2 regions of the Rhizobium sp. CB3171 genome follow, and region 1 is predicted to be linked to the other one. Evidence: riboswitches for the same ligand, from Rfam matches in the RefSeq annotation. Region 1 holds a riboswitch; the other holds the start of a gene.

Region 1 (3,405 bases):
AAATCAAGCTAACTGCTCGATCGCCTTGCGCACGATCTCCTCGTCCATCTCGTGCAGCCCAATCACCACAAGCCGCGTCTGACGCTCTTCGCCCGGCGTCCAGGCGCGGTCGAAATAATGGTCGATGCGGCTGCCGACGGCCTGGATCTGCAAGCGCATCGGCTTGCCGGGCACATCGACAAAACCCTTGAGGCGCAGGACATCGTGTTCGGCAATCACGCCCTTCAAGTTCTCGATAAAGGCAAGCGGATCGGCGATCGGGCCGAGCTCGACGATGAAGCTGTCGAATTCGTCATGATCATGCGGTGCGCCGTCCTCGTGTTCCAGCTCGTGATGTGATTTGCGGTTGGCGATATCGCCTTCGGTGCCGATGCCGAGGCCGAGGAGGATGGCGGCCGGAACCTCACCATTTTTCGCTTCGATGATCGTCGGCTTGCGGGCGGTGCGAGAGGCAACTTCGGTACGGACGCGACCAAGGCCAGCGACATCGATCAGGTCGGTCTTGTTGAGGACGATAAGATCGGCGCAGGTCAATTGATCCTCGAACAGCTCCTCGATCGGGCTTTCATGATCAAGCGATTCGTCTTCGACACGACGGGCTTCGACAGCATCGTGATCATCGGCAAAACGGCCGGCGGCGACAGCGGCGCTATCGACCACGGTGATGACGCCGTCGACGGTGACCTGGGTGCGGATATCCGGCCAGTTGAAAGCAGCGACGAGGGGCTGCGGCAACGCCAGACCGGAAGTCTCGATGACGATATGATCGGGACGCGCATCACGCTCCAAAAGCTTGGTCATGGTCGGGATGAAATCGTCCGCGACCGTGCAGCAGATGCAGCCGTTGGTCAGCTCGATAATGTCGTCCTCGGTGCAGTTTTCCGCGCCGCAGCCCTTCAGCACGTCGCCATCGACGCCAAGATCACCGAACTCGTTGATGATCAGGGCGATCTTCTTCCCGCCGGCGTTCTGCAGGAGGTTGCGGATCATCGTCGTCTTGCCGGCGCCAAGGAAGCCGGTGATGACGGTGGCGGGAATTTTTTCCTGGTTCATGCGGATCAACCCTTCATTTTCAGCGGCAGCCCCGCCGCGATAAAATAGACTTCGGCGCTCGCCGCCGCGATCATCTGGTGCAACCGGCCGGCATGATCGCGAAACTCGCGCGCCATACGGTTTTCAGGCACGATGCCGAGCCCGACCTCATTGGAAACGAGGACGAGGCGTGACTTTGCGCCCGGTAGAAATTCGGTGAGAGCGGAAAATTCCGCCGCGATGTTGCGCTCGGCCATCATCAGGTTGGTGACCCAAAGCGTCAGGCAATCGACGAGAACAGCGCGGTCCTCGCCGTCGATCGCCGCCAGCCGCGCCGTAAGATCGAGCGGCTCCTCATGCGTCGTCCAGAGAAGATCACCCCGTTCGGCGCGATGTTGTGCGATGCGATCGCGCATTTCGTCGTCCCAGGCCTGGCCCGTCGCCACGTAATGACGATCGAGGCCGGTATCCGAGATCAGCGATTCGGCGAATCGGGATTTACCGGAGCGTGCGCCGCCGAGAACAAGAACGGCGCGGGACGGTGAGGATAGCATCGGCTATTTCCGCCCCGACACAAAGGCGACCGCGGGCGCGATGCCGCCAAAGCCGCAAAGCAGGCGCCTGCGCGCCCAAAATTCATTTCGCGCCATGACAACCTCCGTGCTGGCAGCCGAGACATCCGTCCCTGGGGTGGGCCTTGTGCCCGGCACGTATGGCAGGTCTCCTGGCTCGCGGATGAGGCGCAGCAAGCGGGGCAAACCGAAATCGGTCGCCTCCGCTCCTGCACCAGCGGATCTCCCTCGCCTTCCCGGCAAACATCATGAAAAGGCGGACGATTCGTAGAATTAGAGGCGTCCAGCCCTGGTTGATCATGATGCCACGCCAGTGGCTTTTCCGGCTCGAAGCTGCTTTCACCTGCCCGCACCACGCGGACCATCAGCAAAATACCCCCCAAACCGGATGAAAGACCCTGACCGCTCTACAGTCGCGGGGTCGGCTGTGATGAGAACGCCCGAGTTGGGTCCGCCCCTTCACATTCCCTTTTCATCCCATGCGACAGATCGCCGCTCGGGAACCATTCGTTATGCCGCAATGATTAGGCTTTCGGTCCCGGCAAGTCAATCAAGGCCGGCCGATACGACATCGGCTGTCCTAACGGCGAAATATGCATAAAAGTCGCAGCGGTTTGGCGCTCTTTTTGCCGTATTTCTTTGATGTTAGGAGTTTATAGAAGCCAAGCACGTAGCTTTGAGCAAAAAACTGTCGTCTGTTCCCCATGTTACAGAAATTCCAACCGCGCCGCCTCGGCGTCTTCTCCGCCCTATTCGATCTTGGTCGGTTCAGGGCATTGCTGCGTCGTGGCGAATTGGGGCTGGTTTTCGCCGGCGCCCTGGCGGGAATAGTCTCCGGTTGCGCCGTAACAGCGATGAGCTTTGTCTCGCGCAAGCTTCACAGCGCCATCTATGGGATCACCGACTATGAGCGCCTGAGTTCGGCAGCGGTAGCTATACCAGACAAGTCGGTGCTTCTGATCGCGCCCATAGCCGGCGGCATCATCCTCGGCATCTTGCTCTATATATTGTCGCGCACGCGCAAGAAGCCGATGGTCGACCCGATCGAAGCCAATGCGCTGCACGGTGGCCGTATGTCGCTCACCGATAGTATCCTCGTTGCGGTGCAAAACCTGATCTCGAACGGTTTCGGCGCGTCGGTCGGGCTTGAAGCTGGCTACACGCAGCTTGCCGCCGGCATTGCGTCGAAATTCGGCTATAAGATGCAGATGCGCCGCGCCGACCTGCGCATGCTCGTCGGTTGCGGCGCTGCCGGCGCCATCGCCGCCGCGTTCAATGCGCCGCTCACCGGCGCCTTCTACGCTTTCGAGCTGATTATCGGAAGTTATTCCATCCTCACCCTGACGCCGGTCGTCGTCTCAGCGCTGATATCGACCATGATCGCAAGATTGCTCGCCGGTGACGACTTCGCCATCGACATCGATCATTTCGGTGCGATCGTCCCTGCCGACTATCTTCCGGCTGTCCTGCTCGGTGCTTTCTGCGCCGGTATAGGCATCCTGATCATGCAAGGCGTCGCCTGGGTCGAAGAGTTTGCGCGCAAGAGCTCCATCGCGCCGCCCTTCCGTCCGGCGCTCGGCGGCCTTGTCGTCGGCCTGTTGGCGCTGATCTCGCCGCAGGTTCTGTCGGCCGGCCACGGCGCACTGCATCTCAACCTGTCGACAAATGTGACACTCAGCGCATTGGCCGGACTTTTCATCCTGAAATCCCTGGCCTCCGCCGTGTCGATCGGATCCGGCTTCAGAGGCGGCTTGTTCTTTGCGTCGCTGTTCATGGGCGCGCTGCTCGGCAAAATCTTCGC
Region 2 (3,405 bases), 1.2 Mb from region 1:
GATGCGGCGTGTCCTTCAGCGTGTGATGGAAGATCAGCTTCGGAAAACGAATCGATTGGTGAAAGCTGTTCAGCCGATCGTGGGTCTTTTCGCCAGCATTCCGCAGCTTATTCGCCGTGCGCTCGGCCACTTCCTCATAGCTGAGATAGCGCCGCTCTTCGGCCAGCCAATGCGCCCTGTCGCGGGTGATGCGGCCGGTGCGCAGGAATTCGCTATGGGAGGCCGCCGGCAATTCTGGTTCCGGTTCGGCGGGCTTCTTGGCGTCGAAATATCTGAGCTTGGCCATGGCGGCACTCACGGTATGGGTATGGATAGCAGTTGATAGATCGCCTAGCTTGAGCCGGGCTTAAGCGCGCCACGCTGGGATGTTTGGAAGGATCAGAGCCATGCCGGGTATCACCGAACTCAAACTGCTGATTGCGAGCATGAAGCCAAATCTCATTGAAGGCGAATTCGTCTTTTGCTGCGTGCCGCCTTCAATGCTGACAGACTATATCCATTTGAAGCCGATCGGAATGTTCCACGAAAAAGAGGGAATGACGCTGATCCTTCCGATCGAGGCCGCCCGGCAGGCGGGGCTTCCGGCTGAACCCGCCATGCGAATGATTAGCCTAGACGTCCATTCCTCGCTGGAGGCCGTGGGCTTGACGGCCGCCTTTGCTATGGCACTCGGAAGCGAGGGCATCAGCGCCAATGTCGTTGCGGCCTATTATCATGACCATATCTTCGTGCCGATCGCCGATGCCGAGCGTGCCATAGCGGCATTGAAGGCGCTCTCCGCCGGACAAGATCGTCCCTAAAATTCATCGCCCATCGCTCTGTCGCAATCAAGATAAAGCGTCATGGAGCGCAGAATGGTTCGCGCGGACGCGCATTTTGCCGGCACCAAGCTAATAGCTTGAATTTGTTCGTATTATCGCGACAAAATTCGCGTCATTTCCAAGCTTCATCTCATCTGTCGCCAATTTCGAAGCCGATGTCGCATTGCAGCAGAGCGACGCATGAGGCGGGAGCTATGATGACCTCAATCTCAAGGTGCCGTCTATTAGGGAGGCGGAGAATTGGGAAGCCGGTCAAAATCCGGCGCTGCCCCCGCAACGGTGGTGGAGTGAGGCATGGCAGATAAAGCCACTGGGTCGAGAACAACCTGGGAAGGCGCCATGGGGTCCCCTTGGGGACCGCTCCAGAGCCCGGAAACCAGCCTTGGGGACGATAGATTTCACTGACCGCGGCGGGCAGTCGGGGGGTAATGCGTTGGGCCGTTTAAGGCCGGCCGGTGCATGTCCTCTGCCTACTGCCTGGTATTGCACGAGGATAGACACATGGATATCGGCACCGACGTTTTGCGACAATTGAAGAACCGCCGCCAGGGTTTCAGCCTGGAGCAGGCCTTCTATACCGACCCCGATTATTTCAAGCTCGACATGGAGATGATCTACTATCGCGACTGGCTGTTCATCGGCCATGATTGCGAAGTGCCGCGGGCGGGCAATTATTTCACGGTCCAGGTCGGTGATTATCCCGTCGTTATCGTCCGCGGCCGGGATCAGGTCATCCGCGCCTTCCACAATAGCTGTCGCCACCGCGGCTCGCGTGTCTGCGCCTCCGAGCGCGGTTCTTCGGCCAAGCTTGTCTGCCCCTACCACCAGTGGACCTACGAGCTCGACGGTTCACTGCTTTTCGCCCGGCAGATGGCGGAGGATTTCGACAAGAGCCAGTTCTCCCTGAAGCCGATTCACTGCGAAAGCGTCGGTGGCTATATCTTCATTTGCCTGGCGAAGAATGCCCCGGATTTCTCCCCGGTCCGCGCCGCGATCGAGCCTTACATGGCGCCGCATCGCATCGGCGAGACGAAGATCGCCTTCCAGAGCACCATCATCGAAAAGGGCAACTGGAAGCTGGTATGGGAGAACAATCGCGAGTGCTATCACTGCGCCGCCAATCATCCGGAGCTCTGCCGTACCTACCCGGAAGCGCCGACCATCACGGGTGTACAAGGTGCGATGAACGATCCCCTCATCACTGAGCACTGGCAGCGCTGCGAAGCCGCCGGCTTGCCGAGCCAATTCAAGATCGCACCCGATGGTCAGTTCCGCGCCGCCCGCATGCCGCTGATCGAAGGGGCTGAAAGCTACACCATGTCCGGCAAGCGCGCCGTCAAGCGGCCGCTATCGCCTGACGTGACCATCAACAATATCGGTGCGATGATCCTGTTCCATTACCCGACAACGTGGAACCATCTTCTCGGCGACCACGCTATTTCCTTCCGCGTGCTGCCGATCAGCGCCGAGGAAACCGCGGTCACCACCAAATGGCTGGTGCATAAGGATGCGGTCGAGGGCGTCGACTATGACCTCGAGGAACTGACCCATGTCTGGACGGAAACCAACGATCAGGACCGTCGCATCGTCGAGGAAAATGCCTTCGGCATACGCTCGCCGGCCTATGAGCCCGGCCCCTATTCGGAACTCCACGAGGGGGGCGTCATGCAGTTCGTCGAGTGGTACTCGAATTTCATGATCAACCGGCTGCAGGGCGACCAGGCCAAGCTGTCGGCGGTTGCCTGAGTATGAACATGACCATCTCTCTCCGCCATCAGCACCTGGACCAGATGCAGCCATGGAGCGACAGGCAGCATCTGCTCGAATGCCTGTCGGCAACGCCGGAAGCGCCCGATGTGATGACCTTCACATTCCGCTCCGACAAGGATAATTGGTTCCGCTATCTGCCGGGCCAGTTCGTAACCCTGGAACTGCCGACGGCGCCCGAGCCGGTCATGCGCACCTACACGCTGTCGTCCACGCCGTCGCGGCCCTTTTCCGTGGCCGTCACGGTGAAGGCGCAGAAGGACAGCATCGGCACGCGCTGGATGTTCGAGAACCTGAAGCCCGGTATGCGCATCAAGGCTTTCGGCCCGCTCGGCGATTTCAGCCACATCCGTCATCCCGGCGAAAAATATCTCTTCGTTTCGGCCGGCTCCGGCATCACGCCGATGATGGCGATGACGCGCTACATGGCCGACACAGCGCCGTTGTCGGACATCACCTTCGTTAATTGCTCGCGCAGCCCCGCCGACATCATTTTTCGCTCGGAGCTGGAATATCTCGCCCGCTTCATGCCGAACCTCGATCTCGGCTTCATCGTCGAGGGCTGCGGCCGCACCGATCTCTGGTCGGGGTTGAAGGGCCGCATCGACAAGGCAAAGATCGGACTGCTCGCGCCAGATTTCATGGAACGCACCATCTTCTGCTGCGGCCCTGAAGTCTTCATGGATGCCGTCCGCTCCATGCTGGAAGCCCACGGCTTCGACATGGCGCGCTACCATCAGGAAAGCTTCCAGCCGGCGCAGGCGGCAACGCCGCTGGCCGAAGTCAGCGATGACGCGTCGACGGACGCGGCGACCTC

The links. Region 1 has a riboswitch for cobalamin ahead of cobU (bifunctional adenosylcobinamide kinase/adenosylcobinamide-phosphate guanylyltransferase). Riboswitches for the same ligand answer to the same signal wherever they lie in the genome.
Region 2: linked by a shared signal. The riboswitch ahead of QA648_RS02350 (aromatic ring-hydroxylating dioxygenase subunit alpha) and the one ahead of cobU (bifunctional adenosylcobinamide kinase/adenosylcobinamide-phosphate guanylyltransferase) in region 1 are both predicted to bind cobalamin.

Annotation. Positions count from the first base shown of each region.
Region 1 is NZ_CP121652.1:1,706,041-1,709,445, forward strand. It holds gene cobW (cobalamin biosynthesis protein CobW) at 4-1,053, opposite strand; gene cobU (bifunctional adenosylcobinamide kinase/adenosylcobinamide-phosphate guanylyltransferase) at 1,059-1,586, opposite strand; cobalamin riboswitch at 1,729-2,127, opposite strand; gene QA648_RS08400 (chloride channel protein) at 2,309-3,405, shown strand, end outside.
Region 2 is NZ_CP121652.1:486,464-489,868, forward strand. It holds gene QA648_RS02340 (DUF6656 family protein) at 1-286, opposite strand, end outside; gene QA648_RS02345 (ACT domain-containing protein) at 387-800, shown strand; cobalamin riboswitch at 1,017-1,221, shown strand; gene QA648_RS02350 (aromatic ring-hydroxylating dioxygenase subunit alpha) at 1,323-2,567, shown strand; gene QA648_RS02355 (hybrid-cluster NAD(P)-dependent oxidoreductase) at 2,570-3,405, shown strand, end outside.